4 regions of the Dactylosporangium sp. NPDC051087 genome follow, and region 1 is predicted to be linked to each of the others. Evidence: riboswitches for the same ligand, from Rfam matches in the RefSeq annotation. Region 1 holds a riboswitch; each other region holds the start of a gene.

Region 1 (3,870 bases):
GCTCCACGACGAAGATGCCGGCGTCGAGCAGCCCGGTGTGCGCCGGGCGGGTCAGGTCGGCGACGTCGTCGATGTTGACCGAGTCGATCCCGACCAGCGCGGGCCGCCGCGCCACCAGCCATTCGACCGCGTCACGGGTCAGGAACGGGGCGGCCGGGTCGCCGTACTGTTCCGAGCCGAAGTGCCGGGACCAGCCGGTGCACACGAGGACGGCGCGATCGGTGACCTCCGGTGCCGTGCGCTGCAGCAGCGCCGCGTCGATCGCGCGTTCGCCGGTCGCGTCGACGAGCACCCCCGGCAGGTCCGCGACCCGCTCCAGCGGGACGTCGGTGAGGTCGCCGCGGCCCTCGAACCGGTGCGCGGGTGTGTCGAGGTACGTGCCGGTGTTGGCGATCAGGTCGATGCGGCCGATCTGGAAGTCGGTGCCGGGCGCATACCTGCCGCGGGCGTCCTCCCGGGACAGGTAGTCGCTGATCACGGGCCCGGGCATGCCGGGATAGGTGACCAGACCGGCGTGGATGGGGTGGCTCAGCTCGATGAAACGACTCACGCCTCGCATCGTGGCAGACAGCGCAGCTAACGTGTGAGCGAGATTTCCTACAGTTGGACTGAAGCGGGACTGCATTGAACCTTGATCCGCGCCGCCTCGCGGTGCTCGCCGCGATCGCCCGGCGCGGGACCCTCGCCGGCGCCGCGACCGCGCTGCACGTCACCCCGTCGGCGGTGTCGCAGCAGCTCGCGCACCTGGAGCACGCCGTCGGCCGGCCCTTGGTGGACAGGTCCGGGCGGCGCGCCGTGCTGACCGCGGCCGGCCGGGTCCTCGCCGCCCGGGCCGAGGCGATCGAGCGGGAGCTCGCCGAGGCGGAGCGGGAGCTGGCCGCCATGTCCGGCCGCGCCGCCGGCCTGGTCCGGGTGGGGGCGTTCGCGACCGTGATCCGGCACATGCTGATCCCGGCCCTGGCCACGCTCGCCCGCGACCATCCGGACGTGACCTGCTCGATCACCGAGCTCGACGGCCCGCCCGCGCTGCGCGAGCTGCGGCTCGGCGGCCTCGACGTGACGATCACCGAGCGGGACGCGTCGCTGGGCCTGGAGTCGCGGCGGCAGGTCAGCGTCGTGCCGCTCGGCGAGGACCCGTACCGGGTCGTGGTGCCCGCCGACTGGCCGCCGGTGCACTCGTACGGCGACCTCGTGGACCGGCCGTGGGTCGCCGGGCCGCCGTCCTCGACGACCGGGCAGATCCTGGACCGGCTCGGCCGGGAGCGCGGCTTCACCCCGCGCCGGACGCACGCGTGCGTCGACTATCCCGTGGTGCTCGCGCTGGTCGCGGCGGGGCACGGCGCCACGATCGCGCCGGACCTGGCGCTGCGGGACGTGTCCTCGCTGCAGGTGCGGGTGACCGACCTCCCGGTCGCCGGCGCGCGCCGGCTGGACGCGCTGGTCACCGCCGGCAGGGCGGCCCTGCCGGCGGTGTCGGCGCTGCTGGCGGCGTTAGTAGATTGACATGTGCACGTGGTTGGTGTGGTCGCTGCTCGGGTCGCCCTGACCGCTGCCGTACGCGTGCCAGCCGCCCGCGGGCGTCCAGATCTGCTTGAACCAGATCACGTACATGACGCCGAGCCCCTGGGCGTTCTTCACCAGCCAGGCGGCGAGCTGCGTGCCGTACTCCTTCGACGCGCCGGTCGCCACACCGCCGAAGCCCTTCGCGTCGGCGGCGAAGTCGCAGGCCCGGCCCTTGGGATGCTCGTACGGCTCGCCCGGCGGCCGCCAGCACGACACGAAGTGGCTGAAGCCCGCCTTCCGCACCTGCTGCAGGGCGTGCAGCGTCCGCGGGGTCAGGCAGCCCGACGTCGTCGGGTCCTCGGCGCCGCACGACTCGGCCGGCCAGGAACCGTCGGCCCGCCGGGGCGCGGCCTCAGCGGTCTTGGCGGTGGTGTTGCCGCTCCACGTGGTGGACGCGTCGACGGCGTTCCTCGCCTGGGCGAGGGCCTCTTCGAGCTCGGCCTTCTGCTTCGCCATCACCGCCATGCTGGCCTGCTGCTTGGCGACCTCGGCGTCGATGGTCGCCTTCGTCCTCGTCAGCTCCTCGCGGGTCTTCGTCACCTGCTTGAGCTGCTCGGCGTTGCCGCGCGCGATGACCTCCAGGGTGCTCACCCGGTCGGCGAACACTCCGGGTGTACCGCTGTCGAGCAGCGTGGCCGCGCTGCGCAGGCCGCCGCCGTTCTGGTACGCGGCGACCGACATCGACTGGGTGTCGTCGCGGAGCCTGGCGTACCGCGGCTCCAGCTCGTCCTGTTGCTGCTTCAGGGTCGCCTGCCGGGCGAGCGACGCCGTCAGGACGTTCTGCGCGTCGATGTACGCACGGTTGGTCTCGTCGAGCTTCTTGATGAGCGCAGGGTCGCCACCCTCACTGGCGTTCGCCGGTGAAGCCGTGCCGAGCACCGCGGCCGGGGTCAGGAGGATCGCGAGCGCCGTCAGGGCGGCGACGATCCACGGAGGTCTGGACATACTGTTCCCTCCATCGGCCGCCTACCGGGTGAGCTGACGGATTCGGGACGGAACAGTCGCCCCTACCGCTCCGATTCGAGCGGATTCACCCCAAGAACGTGGTTCCCCGGCCCGCTGGGCACGGCTCGGCGGCGGCCCTCGCCGGCACGGTCGGTGCCTACGAGCGGGGCCGCGAAGACCCTAACCACCTGCGCTTTCACCCTTTGCGCGGACCGTTGGCGACGTCCCGGTGGCGGTCGGCCGGGTGGTCGGAACGGTGGTAAACTAGCCTCCTAGGAAGGTTTGGGGGACATGAACAGGGTCATTGCGGGGTAAGCGGACCTGGTCAAGGCAAGCAACGGAAGGGGTCTCGGACATGTCGAGAAGTGCTACGAGCACACCGGCCACCGTCGAGGACTGCCTGCGCGTCGGCGCGGGCTTCTCCCAGGGGGACAGGGTCTGGATCGCCGAGCAGTTCGCCACGCTCGACAGCTACCTGGCCGGGTTTCCCGTCGACTCCACCGAGCTCGAGGTGTCGGTGAAGGACCGGTCCGCCCGTGGACAGAAGGTGACCCTGGAGTGCTGGATCGCCGGCCACCAGAAGATCGTCACGACATCGTCGGAGGAGGACCTGCACACCGCGATCAACGATGTCCGCGACGACCTGCGCCGCCGGCTGAGCGACGTGAAGACCCGCCAGGAGCCGCGGCACAACCGTCACCTTCGTGAGACCACCATCAACGACGTCATCTCGCCCGAGCTGACCCCGCCTTTGGACGCGGCCTCCGTCGGCGCCGACGCCGTCGTCCCGGATCAGCAGGAGCGGACCGCCTGACGCTCGGTTCGATCGCGGGGCGCGGACGTCGGTCCGTGCCCCGCGGTGTTTCCTTGGCCCGGGTGTTTCCTTGGGCCCGGGTGTTTCCTTGGCCCGGGTGCTTCCTTGGCCCGGGTGCTTCTTCGGTTCGGGTGCTCCTGGGTTGGGGTGTTCTTGGTTCTCGGTGACGTGTCGGTTCGAGGTCAGAGGGTGGCTTCGCGGTAGAGGAGCCTGGTGGTGGCGTGCTCGTCGAGGGTGGCTCTGACGATGAGCCGTTCGAGGCCGGCGAGGAAGCCGAGGGGGCCGCGTTCGCCGAGGAAGCCGTGCTCCGCGCACAGCATCAGTTCCGCGGTGTCGCCGAGGTCGGTGAGGAACATGAAGAAGTTCGCGCCCTTCGGGGTGCGGTCGATGACGGGGGCGCGCAGCTTCGTCGCCGGGAGCGCCGCGTGGATCGCCTCGGGGAGGTCGGACGGGAGCGCGGGCGGTGACTGGTCCTGGGCGGAGAAGCGGGTGTCGTTGAAGAAGCAGTAGCCGTCGGGCGTGATCCCGCGGTCGGCGGCGACGTCGGC
Region 2 (3,870 bases), on a different contig from region 1:
AGCCGGTCTGGTCCCAGCCGGTGCGTTCGAGCCGGGCGTCGTAGGTCTCGCCGGCGTAGATGTCGTTGGCGGTGATCGGGCCGGTCTGCCACTTCCACGACGGGTCGCTGACGACGGTCTGGTGGGTGCCGTCGGTGTACGTCACGTCGAGCAGCAGGATCGCCTGTCTCGGGCCGGTCCAGCGGAAGCCGTACGGGCTGAACCGCGGCCCGTAGCCGTCGCCGAGCCACAACCCGACGGCGTTGCCACCGGCGCGCAGGGCGGCGGTGACGTCGTACGTGCTGTACAGGTTGCGCCGCTCGTAGGGGGTGTTGGCGGGCGCGAGGACCTGGTCGCCCACCTTGGCGCCGTTGAGCCGCAGCTCGTAGAAGCCGAGCCCGTGCACGTAGGCCCGTGCGCTCGCCACGGCCTTGCTCTGCAGCGTGAAGGTCGCGCGCAGCATCGGCGCCGCGGTGGTGGACGTGTCGGGGCTGATCCACTGCGCGCCCTTCCAGTCCTGGGTGCCGAACAGGCCGGTCTCCCAGCGGGCGGGGGCGCTCCACGCGGACGGCTGGTCGGCGGCGTCCCAGGCCTGCACGGCCCAGTGGTAGGCGCGGGCGGGCTGCAGAGCGGGCCCGCCGTACGGCACGGCGATCGAGGTGCCGGTGCCGACCTTGCCGCTGTCCCAGACGTCGGCGCTGCCCGGGCTGAGCCGGCCGGGTGTGCTGGCGACGAGGATCCGGTAGGCGGTCTGCCGTTCGCCGTTGGCCGTCGCGGACAACCGCCAGCTGAGGGCGGGCCGGGTGTTGTCGGTGCCGAGCGGGTCGCCGGTGTTGTCGACGCGGAGGTCGGCGACGGCGATCTGGCCGGCCGCGGCGGCGGCCGGAGTGGTCGCCACGGCGGTCGCCGCGACGGTGATCGGGACTGCGAGGACGGCGGCGGCCACGCATTGTCCGACGCGATTGTGAACGAACATGGCGGTGTCCTTCACGTTAGGAATTGAAACCTTTCAATTCTGCGTTGCCTCAGGCTAACAGCGCCGCCGCCTCCAGAACCAGCACGCTTTTTGGAAATGTGTCGAATTGCTCTGGGTCGTCCGCAGGGCCGCCTTGGGTCTGCGTTAAGTCCGCCTTAGATCGAGCGCCTTTGCTCTTCCGCGCGGTTACGTTTGTGCTGGCTGCCGGACGTCGTCGCCCCGCCGGGGCGGCCCGGGCAGCCGCCGCCGAGTCGCCTGCCGCGCCCGCTGTCCGGGCGTTCGCCGACGAGCCGGGGAACCATCCGGGGTTTGTCCCATGGGGTGAATCCGCGCCCGCCACACCGCCACACCGGGGCGCGGTAGGGCGCGCCTTCTTCTCGCCCGAATCCGTCAGCTAACCCGGTAGGCGGTCCGCGAAGAAGGACTGTGCCGTGTTCAACGGACGCACGACCATGCGCACCGCGGTCGTCGCGCTGGCGGTGGCGGCGCTCATCGCGCCCGCCGGTGCCGCACGCGCGGACCCGACCCCGGAAGAGCTCCAGGCCCAGATCGACAAGGGCAACAACGAGGTCGAGCTCGTCGTCGAGCAGTACAACAAGGTCAACGGCGACCTCGAGGCCACCCAGGCGGCGATCGCGAAACTGCAGTCCGACCTGGTGCCCCTGCAGGCCGACCTCGACGCCGCCCAGGACGAGGCCACCGCGTTCGCCGTCAACGCCTACAAGTCCGGCGGCAACCTCGGCACCCTGTCGCTCATGCTCGGCGCGAGCTCGACCGACGCCTTCACCGGCCGGGTCGGCACGCTCCAGCAGATCTCCCGCAGCCAGCAGCGCGACCTGACCGCCTACAGCACGGCCAAGGACACCTTCGACGCCGAGCAGCGCCGCCTCAACGAGACCCTCGCCGCGCAGAGCCAGCAGAAGACCGAACTGGCCACCCGCCGCAAGAAGATCGAGGGCGACATCAAGCGGCTCGACGCCCTGCAGGCCAAGGCCGAGGCCGCCGCGGCGGCCGCCGCGAAACCCAAGACCACGGCCCCGGCGACGAACCCGGGCAAGCCCCCGGCGGTCTCCGGCAACGCGGGCAAGGCGGTCAACTACGCCTGGGCCCAGCTCGGCAAGAAGTACGTTTGGGGCGCCGCCGGCCCGAACACCTTCGACTGCTCCGGCCTGACCATGATGGCCTGGAAAGCCGCCGGCGTGACCCTCCCGCACAACGCCGCCCAGCAGTGGGGCAAGGTGCGCCACATCTCCCGCAGCCAGCTGGTCCCCGGCGACCTGGTCTTCTACAACGGCCTCGGCCACGTGGGCATCTACATCGGCAACAACCAGATCATCCACGCCCCCAACAGCCGCACCGTCGTCAAGGTCGCCCCGATCGACATCGACAGCCTCTACGGCTACGGCCGCCCGGGCTGACCTCCTCCGCAAGTCGGCACCGACGGCGCCCCGCCTCTCCCCCGTTGAGGCGGGGCGCCCGCCGTCGTGCTTGTCGCTACGCCGCGTCGAGGCCCGGGCAGTAGGTGGACGCCTCGGCCGTGGCCGCGTCGAGCTTCTTCTCGAAGTCCGGGTCGGCGACGCCCTCCGGGGTGAGCATCCTGCCGAGGGTCCCGACGAGCGCCTGCAGCGCCGCCTTCAGCTTCGGGTCGGCGGTCGCGGTCTCCTTGTCGACGGCCGTCTTGAGCCGCTCGACGAGCGCCGCCCCGTCGGCCTTGGCCTTGTCCTTGGTGGCCTGGTCCTCTGCGGTCGCCAACTTGAGGAGCACCTCGAGCAGCTGCGTCTTCTCGGCCTCGAAGGCCGCGATGACGGCCTTGCAGATCCGCTCCGAGTCCCCCTTCACACCGGCCGGCTGGCTCGCCGCCGCACCGGACGGGGCACCCGCCCCCGTGCCCGACGCCGTGCCCGACGCGGCACCTGTCGCGGCACCGGACGCGGCGCCACCGGCCGGCGCCGCGTTCTTGCCCGCCTCACCGGCGTCGGTGCCGCAGGCCCCGCTCAGTCCGGCCGCGAGGGCAAGGACCAGTGCCGCCGTCATCGTGCGCATGCGCATGACGCGCGCCTCCCCGTTCGTGGTCGTGAAAGTCCAAGGATCATAGACGCGACGGCACCGGCACGCCCGGCTGCCGACCTCACAGCCAGGCGATGACCCGCGAGGAGGCGTCGAGGTTGTCGGCGGGGACCAGCGACGCGGTGCCGGCCTTGAGGTCGACGATGACGACCTGCTTGTCGACGACAGCGGCGAGCACCTCGCTGTCCGGTGCCGGCTGCCAGGTCTCCGGGTCGTCGTACAGTCGCACGTCGATGCCGCCGGAGGGCAGGGTGAGGATCGGGTCCTTGCCGATGGCCCGCGTGGCCGGGTCCACGGTCTGGAAGGTCCGGGTCTCGGTGGTGTAGAGGACCGGGCGGCAGGTGCCGGGGACGAAGAGCAGGCTGTTGCCGCCGACGGTCGTGCCCGCGAGGATCGTGTCGGCGCCGTGGAACGCGCCGTCCTTGGTCAGGTCGGCGTCGCCGGTGCGCTCCTTGAAGTGCAGGGCCTCCTTCGCGGAGCCGATGGAGACCGCGACCCGCTTGCCGCACACGGCGGTGGGGTGCCACATCTTCGGCGAGTCCAGCAGCTTCGGGGTCTTGCCGCCGAGGACCGCGACGGTGGTGGTGTCGGCCTTGACGACGGTGGTGGTGTCGGTGATCTCGACCGACACCTGCTGCGGCATGCTCTTGCGGCGGTCGAACTTCACGTGCGTGTCGTCCAGCCACTCGCCGCAGTCCAGCTCGGACGTGGCGCTCACCTGGGTGACGCCGCCCAGGGTGTACTTCTCCTTCTTGACCTTGTCGAGCACGGTCGCCTTGCCGGCGAGGTCGGCGACGACCAGGTCCTCGGCGCGGCGGAACGAGACGCGCTTGCCGTCCGGCGAGACG
Region 3 (3,870 bases), on a different contig from region 1:
TCAGGGAGTTCGGTGAGCTGCTGCGGTCGAGGCTGATCGACGAGATGCGCAGCCGGCGGTCCGGCGGCTGCACCTGCGGCGTGTAGTAGCCGATCTGCGGAATCGCGTACCGGTAGTCCGCCGCGTAGGCCTTCTTGTCGTGGATGCCGATCTTCTTGCGCGACGCGTCGGCCCTGGTGCGCCAGATGGTGTGCAGGTCGAAGACGCGGATGGCGTAAGTGTCGGCGACGTACAGGTGGTGGCCGACCCACGCGATGCCGCCGACGTGGGACTTCACGGCCTGGAAGTTGTTGCCGTTGCGGAAGGGCACGACGAGCAGGACGTGCCGGTACTCCGGCTTGCCGGAGTCGTCGTAGTTGACGAACGTGATGCGGCTGCCTCGGTTCGTGCCGTCGCGGCCCTTGTCGTCATACCAGGTGGCCGCGATGACCCGGTGCCCGTTCCAGCGGCCGTCGGCGTCGGCGTCCCACGAGCCGGTGATGCCCTGCGGGATCCAGGTGGTGCCGTCGTTGTCCTCGTCGTTCCAGCAGAACTGGGTCGAGTCCGCGGTCGGCGGCACCCCACAGGGCGCCTGGGCGCTGTGGTTCATGTCGCCGAGGACGTGGGTGAGCGTCGTGTTGGAAATCTTGCCGTTGAGCTCTTCGATGGCGTCTGAGAACGTGGTCGAGCGGTCCTGCAGTCCGTATTCCTGCTCCGATCGGTTGATCTCGGTCGGCTGGAAGTCCGCGAGTTGCTCGAAGAGGTCGATCAACGAATGGGCCGATCAACGAAACGGATCGACGAAACGATCGACGAAGAGCACCCGCGCGAAGCCACGCAAGCGCGTCAACCAGGACCCGTACCCGACCGGGGAGCCAGCAAGCACAATGCCCGGTATCGCACCCGTTCGTGTTCGAAAAAGAGCTGGCGTGTTCGAAGAAGAGCAGGTCAGCAGTGACGCTGAGCGATCACCGGGTTGCGTAGAACGACGGCGGTTGCGCAACGCGCAGCATCGATTCAGTGATTTGCGTCACGTGGTTTTCTTTTGGCAGGCTTAGGCGACCTGCTGGGATGGCACCGTTTCGAGAGGTGCGTCACAGCGGCGCACAATCGGTGCGCTGCGCGGGCGAATAGCCCTGGGTAGGCTGGCCGTCGGTCTCGTCCGACAGGGCGCCGCCCCCGCGGCGCCGGACAGGACTGCCGCCTAATCGCCGGTGCGAACCCGGCGAATCGGGGACCCAACCGTAACTGGGGTGAATCCGCGGGTGACCGCGGTAGGGATCGTTCCGTCCCGAACCCGTCAGCTAACCCGGTCGGCGGCCGACGGAAGGAACAACGAGCCAGATGTCATCACGACATCCCGGACGGCGGATTTCCGCCGCCCTGATGGCGGCCGTGACGGCCATGACGACGGTCGCCCTGTGCGCGGTGGCCGCCGCGCCCGCCGGCGCCGAGCCGGGTGACGACACGGGCGACGAAGGATCCAACGCGACGCTCGCTCAGGTCCTCGACGAGAGCACCCGCGCGTGGATCGAGGCGAAGGACAAGTTCGACGCCTCGGTGAAGAGCCAGGCCGATCTCACCGCCAAGCTCGCCGCGACCGAGACGGAGCTCGCGAGGGTCACCGAGCAGGTGTCCGCGATCGCCGTGGCGGCGTATCAGACGGGGCCGCTGAGCACGTTCGTGGCGCTGATGGACTCGGGCAGTCCGACCGGGTTCGCGGAGCGGGCCGGGTCGATCGACGAGATCGCGCGGCACAACGACAACCTGCTGCGCGACCTCAACCAGCTGAAGAAGGACCAGGCGGCGCAGAAGGCCGCGCTCGAGGGCGAGGTCAAGCTCCAGCAGGAGCAGGTGGCCGTGATGGCCGCGAAGAAGAAGGAAGCCGAGAAGGGGCTGTCCCAGGCGGGCGGCCCGAGCAACGGCTTCGTCTCCGCCAACCTGCCGTTCGCCGCCCCCTCGCCGCGCAACTCCAGCGGTGGCTGGTCGGCCGAGAGCTGCAAGCAGAACGACCCCACGACCAGCGGCTGCATCACGATGCGGACGTTGCACGCGATGCAGCAGGCGCAGGGTGCGGGCTTCAAGCGGTTCGTCTCCTGCTACCGGCCGAGCGGTCCGTACGAGCACCCCAAGGGCCGTGCGTGTGACTTCTCGGTGCAGGCGAAGTCCGGCTTCGGCGGGGTCGCGGCCGGGGAGGACAAGGTCTACGGGGCCAACCTGGCGACCTATTTCGTGAAGAACGCGGACCGGTTGGGCGTCATGTACGTCATCTGGTTCAAACAGGTGTGGACACCCGCGGTCGGCTGGCACCACTACAGCGGCGTCGGCGGGGACCCCTCCAGCGACCACACGAACCACGTGCACCTGTCCATGCTGTAGCCCTCACGTCAGCGGACGGCCGGCCGATAGGGCAACTGTCGACCGGCCGACGCAGCGTGAGGGGAAACCGAAGTGAAGCACCGACTCGTGACGCGCAGCGACTTCGACGGTCTGGTGTGTGCCGTCCTGTTGCGTCACCTGGACCTCATCGGCGACATCACGTTCGTGCACCCGAAGGACGTCCAGGACGGCACGGCCGAGATCGGGCCCAACGACATCCTGACGAACCTGCCCTACGCGCCGGGCGCCCATCTCGTCTTCGACCACCACCACTCGGAGACGCTGCGCAACCCGGGCGAGAAGAGCAACTACATCATCGACGCCGAGGCGCCGTCCGCGGCCCGCGTCATCTATGACCACTTCGGCGGCGCCCCGCGCTTCCCGAACGTGTCGGACGAGCTGATGGAGGCGGTCGACAAGGCCGATTCCGCGCAGTACGACATCACGGACATCCTGCAGCCGGTCGGCTGGACGCTGCTGAACTTCCTCATGGACAGCCGCACCGGGCTGGGCCGGTTCCGGCAGTTCAGGATCTCCAACTACCAGCTGATGATGCAGCTCATCGACGCGTGCATCGATCATCAGGACGTCGAGGAGATCCTCGACCTGCCGGACGTGGCCGAGCGCGCCGAGCTGTTCCGCGAGCAGCAGGAGCTCTTCGTGGACCAGCTGCGGCGGGTGAGCCACGTCGAGGGGGACGTCGTCGTCGTGGATCTCCGCGACGAGGAGGTGATCTACGCCGGGAACCGGTTCATGGTGTACGCCATGTTCCCCGAGGCACGGGTCTCCATCCACGTGATCTGGGGCAAGCAGAAGCTCAACACGGTGTTCGCGGTGGGCAAGTCGATCCTCGACCGCACGTCCCCGACCGACATCGGCTCGGTGATGCTGCAGTACGGCGGCGGCGGCCATCTCGCGGCCGGCACCTGCCAGGTCCCGCACGACGAGTCGGAGCGGGTGCTCGCGGAGATCGTCGCCAAGGTGGGCGCTCCCAGAGCCGCCGTGCTGAGCAACTAGGGCTGAGCAACTAGGGCTGAGCAACTAGGGCTGAGCAACTAGGGCTGAGCAACTAGGGCTGAGCAACTAGGGCTGAGCAACTAGACCAGCGCGTTGGCCCGGTCGGTGACGTGCAGCAGCACCCGGCCCGCGATGTCGAGCTCCTCGGGGGTCAGGTCGCCGTACAGCGCGGCGGTGATCCCGTCGATGCCGGCACTGATCTCGTCGTAGCGCTCCTGGCCCAGCGCGGTGAGCGAGATGTCCCCGGTGAACAGCGCGGGGTCGTCGACGACGGCGGCGACGAGCGCCGGGTCGGTGCGCAGCCCGGTCACCATCCGGGCGACGAGGTCGTCGCGGGAGAGCCGCTCGCCATGGGTGAGGTTGATCGCCACCCACTGCTCGAACGTCGTGCCGGTGCGCTCCAGCAGGCGGTCGAGCACGGCGCGGGTGGCGCGTTCGGCCTGGCCGAGGATGCGGCCGTTCAATGTGGTCACGGGGTCTCCTTGAGTAGGGCGT
Region 4 (3,870 bases), on a different contig from region 1:
CGTCCAGCCGCGGCATGGCGATGTCCATGACGAGCACGTCCGGGCGCAGCCGCCGCGCCGCCGCGACCGCCTCGGCGCCGTCCGCAGCCTCGCCGACCACGGTGATCGTCGCCGCGGCGGCCGTCTCCACCACCAGCCGCAGGCCCGCCCGGATCATCGCCTGGTCGTCGGCGATCACGAGTCTGACCTGCTCCGACATGTGTGCAGGATAGCCAGCGCCGGCACCGGCCCGGCGTGCGCCTCGGCCGGGTGGACCCTGCACGGATCGCGCGATTCTGCTTAGGATCCGCGGTGTTGCGTCGATGTGAGGGTGCAGAGTCGGCCGGATCGGGGTAGGCGAGCCGTGGATCGTGATCGGGACATGGCGATGGCCGCGATCCGTTCCGTCTACACGATCACCGGGCGGATCAACACCGGCGACACCGTCGTGGAGACGCTGCACCGCATCGCGGAGGCCGTCGTCGAGGGCGTCGGGTTCGGCGCCGCCGTGGTCAACTACCTGCATCCCGAGGGTGAGTACGAGGCGGTCGCCATCGCCGGGCCCGAGGAGGCGAGGGCCGAGCTGCTCGGCGTGCGGTACCCGGCGGCCGAGTTCGACGCGCACCTCGCCGCCGCCGACGCGTGGGGGCAGCTGCGCTACCTGCCGCACGAGCGGCACAACGACGGCATCCAGTCCTGGGTCCCGTCCCCGGCCGGCGGTGCGGAGGACATCCCCGACGAGGAGCGCTGGCACCCCCTCGACGCCCTGTTCGCGCCGCTGTGCGCGCCCGACGGGTCGATGGTCGGCGTGCTCAGCGTCGACCTGCCCGCGGACGGCAGACGGCCCGGCGCGTTCCAGCGGGAGCTGCTGGAGATGCTCGCCGCGCAGGCCGGCATCGCGATCAACAACGCCAACCTCGTCGAGGCGCTGCGCCGGGAGCGCCAGCACCTGGAGGCCAGCGAGGCCGCGTTCCGGCTCGCGTTCAACGGCGCCGGCACCGGCATGTGCATGATCGGCCTGGAGGGCGCCGACATGACCCGGCTGATCCGGGTCAACCCCGCCCTGTGCGAGCTGTTCGGCCGCGACGAGGACGTGCTCGTCTCGATGCGCTTCGGCGACCTCATCCACCCCGAGGACCTCGACCGCAGCAGGGCGGTCTTCGCCGGCCGTTCCGGGTCCATCCGCGACTACGAGGTCCGCTGCGTGCGCGGTGACGGCGAGACGATCTGGGTCTCCGCGACGATGTCGGTCGTCGGCGGGTCGCCGGCGTTCGCGATCACGCAGGTGCAGGACATCACCGACCGCAAGGCGACCGAGGCCGACCTGGTGCGGCGGGCGTCCCGCGACCCGCTGACCGGCCTGGTCAACCGCGACGCCTTCGCCGAGCCGCTCGCGGCCGCGATCCGGCGGGCCCGCACCGAGCGGGTGATCAGTGCGCTGCTCTTCTGCGACCTCGACGACTTCAAGGTCGTCAACGACACCCTCGGCCACGACGCTGGCGACGCGGTCCTCGTCGCCGTCGCGCAGCGCCTCGTCTCGCTGGTACGGCCCACCGACACCGTCGCCCGGCTCGGCGGCGACGAGTTCGTGGTGCTCACCGGCAACGTCGCCGCCGCCGACCTCGGCGCGCTCGTCGACCGCCTGGAGCGCTCCGTCGCCGCACCCGTCACGCACCAGGGGCACATCATGCGGGTCCGGGTCAGCGTCGGCGTGGCCGTGATCGATGACACGGTCGAGGACCCGGGCGCCGCGCTGCGCGCCGCCGACCGGGCGATGTACCTGGTCAAGGGCGGCCGTCACGCCGGGGAGGTGACCGGCCGGGTGACAGCGTTCGGTGATCGTTCGGGTGCGCCGGGTGGATTGCCGTTGCTGCGGTTGGCCCGGCCGGAAGCGGCCCAGTAGGGTCGGATGGTCCGCTCCGGTCGACCTGCACCCCATCGGGTGCTGCCGGGCGGGCGCCGTCGAGTCGCGAGACGTTCGCGAGCCGGGGACCCACGTAGTCCTCTGGGGTGTATCCGTGGCCGAGCCACGGTAGGGCGATGCTTCCCGCCCGAACCCGTCAGCTAACCCGGTAGGCGGCCACGGAAGGAGTCTGCGCCGATGCTTGTCGCCCGCATGACCTTGTAACGCCGCACCGCTGATCCCCCCTTCCTGCGCGCCGCCCTCCTGGCGGCGTGCCGATGCTGCCTGCCACGAAGAGGAAATATCAGTAGTGAAGCCATTGCCACGCCAGTTCAATCCGCGACATCGCCGGCCCGCGTTCAACGCCCTGCTCGGCGCCAAGGCCGGCACCGTCTCGGTCGCCGTGCTGTCCGCCACGATCCTGGCCGGGGTGCCGGCCGAGTCACCGCCGTTCACCGGCTCCGCGTATGCCGAGCCGGGCGCCGTCGCCACGTCCTCGCCGTCCGCTTCCGCGTCGCCGTCCGGGTCCGCTTCGCCGTCCGTTTCGGCGCCGGCCGGCGGGCCGCTCGCCGTCGCGGTGCCCGCCGTGCCGCCGGTGCCGCCCGCGCCGCCCGCGCCGCCCGCGCCGCCCGTCGTCCGGCCGGTCGCCGGCCTCGATCAGCGGCAGATGGACAACGCCGCGATCATCGTCAAGCAGGGCCGGGCGCAGGGCATGCCCGACCAGGCCCTCGTCGTGGCGGTCGCGACCGCGATGCAGGAGAGCGACCTGTACAACGTCGCCAGCTCCGCCGTCCCGTCCAGCCTGGGGCTGCCGCACGAGGGGGTCTCGTCCGACCACGACTCGGTCGGGCTGTTCCAGCAACGGGCCAGCCAGGGCTGGGGCACCGTGGCCGAGCTGATGGACCCGGCGCACTCCGCGATGCTCTTCTACTCCGCGCTGTCCCGCGTGCAGGGCTGGCAGCGGATGAGCGTGACCGCGGCCGCGCAGGCGGTGCAGCGCTCGGCGTTCCCCGGTGCGTATCAGAAGCACGCGACCCGCGCGACGCAGGTCGTCGGCGCCCTCACCTGAGGCCCGTGACCGCACCGCACCGGCTCGGTCCGGTGCGGTGCGGTGCGGTTTCAGGCGGGGTGGCGGGTGGCCCAGCGGGCCAGGGCGACGAGTTCGGCGACCGCGGCCGGCTCCGGGATCGCCAGGTCGAGGGCGAGCAGCGCCTGCGCCAGGAGATCCTCGGCCTGCTGGACGCACCAGGTGCGGGCACCGGCCCGCTCGATGACCTTCGCGGCGCGTTCGAGGTCGGCGTCGCTGAGGCGGCGCTCGCGGTGCAGCAGGTCGTCGAGCTCTTCGGCGCCCGCGGCGAGGGCCGCGGCGACCGGCAGTGACCGCCGGCCCCGGCGCAGGTCCGGGAAGGTCGGGCGGCCCGTCACGGCGGGGTCGCCCCAGATGCCCTGCACGTCCTCGGTGAACTGCACGGCCAGGCCCAGCCGCACGCCGAACAGCCGCAGCTGCTCCACCCTGGCGTGGTCGCCGCCGCCGGCGATCGCGCCGAGCGCGCACGCGCAGCCGAGGAGGGCGCCGCTGCGCTGCTCGACCGCGGTGATGCAGTCCCGGAGCAGGTCGCTGCCGGACCGGCGGGCGGTGGTGGTGCCGAGCTCGGTGTGCCGGCCCTGCAGGAGCTGCTGGACGGTGTCGCCGAGGACGCGCACGCCCGCTCGGTCGACGGGCGCCGGCGGCCGCCGGCCGGCGTCGGCGCACGGGTCGGGGACCCGGTCGGCGGTCACGCCGTCGCGGGGTTCGCCGTCGGTGCCGGCCGGGGGCCGTCCCGCCCGAGGCGCTTCGGCCGGTGCCCGGTCCGCCCCGGTTCGTGCGGGGGACGGCGTTGCCGGTACATCGGCATCGGCGGAAACGGAGAACGGTGCGGCACGGGTGGCCTGGCGCAGCGGGCGCGGGACCCGTCGCGTGGGGTCGCCCGTCGCGGCCACGTCGAACG

The links. Region 1 has a riboswitch for cyclic di-AMP ahead of ACZ6TV_RS41795 (coiled-coil domain-containing protein). Riboswitches for the same ligand answer to the same signal wherever they lie in the genome.
Region 2: linked by a shared signal. The riboswitch ahead of ACZ6TV_RS14120 (C40 family peptidase) and the one ahead of ACZ6TV_RS41795 (coiled-coil domain-containing protein) in region 1 are both predicted to bind cyclic di-AMP.
Region 3: linked by a shared signal. The riboswitch ahead of ACZ6TV_RS01585 (coiled-coil domain-containing protein) and the one ahead of ACZ6TV_RS41795 (coiled-coil domain-containing protein) in region 1 are both predicted to bind cyclic di-AMP.
Region 4: linked by a shared signal. The riboswitch ahead of ACZ6TV_RS47925 (hypothetical protein) and the one ahead of ACZ6TV_RS41795 (coiled-coil domain-containing protein) in region 1 are both predicted to bind cyclic di-AMP.

Annotation. Positions count from the first base shown of each region.
Region 1 is NZ_JBVJIJ010000028.1:49,078-52,947, reverse strand. Features, by position in the region: gene ACZ6TV_RS41805 (cyclase family protein) at 1-559, opposite strand, end outside; gene ACZ6TV_RS41800 (LysR family transcriptional regulator) at 625-1,503, shown strand; gene ACZ6TV_RS41795 (coiled-coil domain-containing protein) at 1,492-2,508, opposite strand; cyclic di-AMP (ydaO/yuaA leader) riboswitch at 2,512-2,649, opposite strand; gene ACZ6TV_RS41790 (HPF/RaiA family ribosome-associated protein) at 2,864-3,322, shown strand; gene ACZ6TV_RS41785 (condensation domain-containing protein) at 3,505-3,870, opposite strand, start outside.
Region 2 is NZ_JBVJIJ010000006.1:246,315-250,184, reverse strand. Features, by position in the region: gene ACZ6TV_RS14125 (family 78 glycoside hydrolase catalytic domain) at 1-955, opposite strand, end outside; cyclic di-AMP (ydaO/yuaA leader) riboswitch at 1,226-1,379, shown strand; gene ACZ6TV_RS14120 (C40 family peptidase) at 1,387-2,373, shown strand; gene ACZ6TV_RS14115 (hypothetical protein) at 2,450-3,004, opposite strand; gene ACZ6TV_RS14110 (hypothetical protein) at 3,084-3,870, opposite strand, start outside.
Region 3 is NZ_JBVJIJ010000001.1:332,166-336,035, reverse strand. Features, by position in the region: gene ACZ6TV_RS01590 (hypothetical protein) at 1-751, opposite strand, end outside; cyclic di-AMP (ydaO/yuaA leader) riboswitch at 1,171-1,314, shown strand; gene ACZ6TV_RS01585 (coiled-coil domain-containing protein) at 1,384-2,358, shown strand; gene ACZ6TV_RS01580 (DHH family phosphoesterase) at 2,446-3,375, shown strand; gene ACZ6TV_RS01575 (hypothetical protein) at 3,456-3,848, opposite strand; gene ACZ6TV_RS01570 (MarR family winged helix-turn-helix transcriptional regulator) at 3,845-3,870, opposite strand, start outside.
Region 4 is NZ_JBVJIJ010000039.1:34,779-38,648, forward strand. Features, by position in the region: gene ACZ6TV_RS47915 (response regulator) at 1-199, opposite strand, end outside; gene ACZ6TV_RS47920 (diguanylate cyclase domain-containing protein) at 344-1,882, shown strand; cyclic di-AMP (ydaO/yuaA leader) riboswitch at 1,930-2,073, shown strand; gene ACZ6TV_RS47925 (hypothetical protein) at 2,193-2,951, shown strand; gene ACZ6TV_RS47930 (polyprenyl synthetase family protein) at 3,002-3,870, opposite strand, start outside.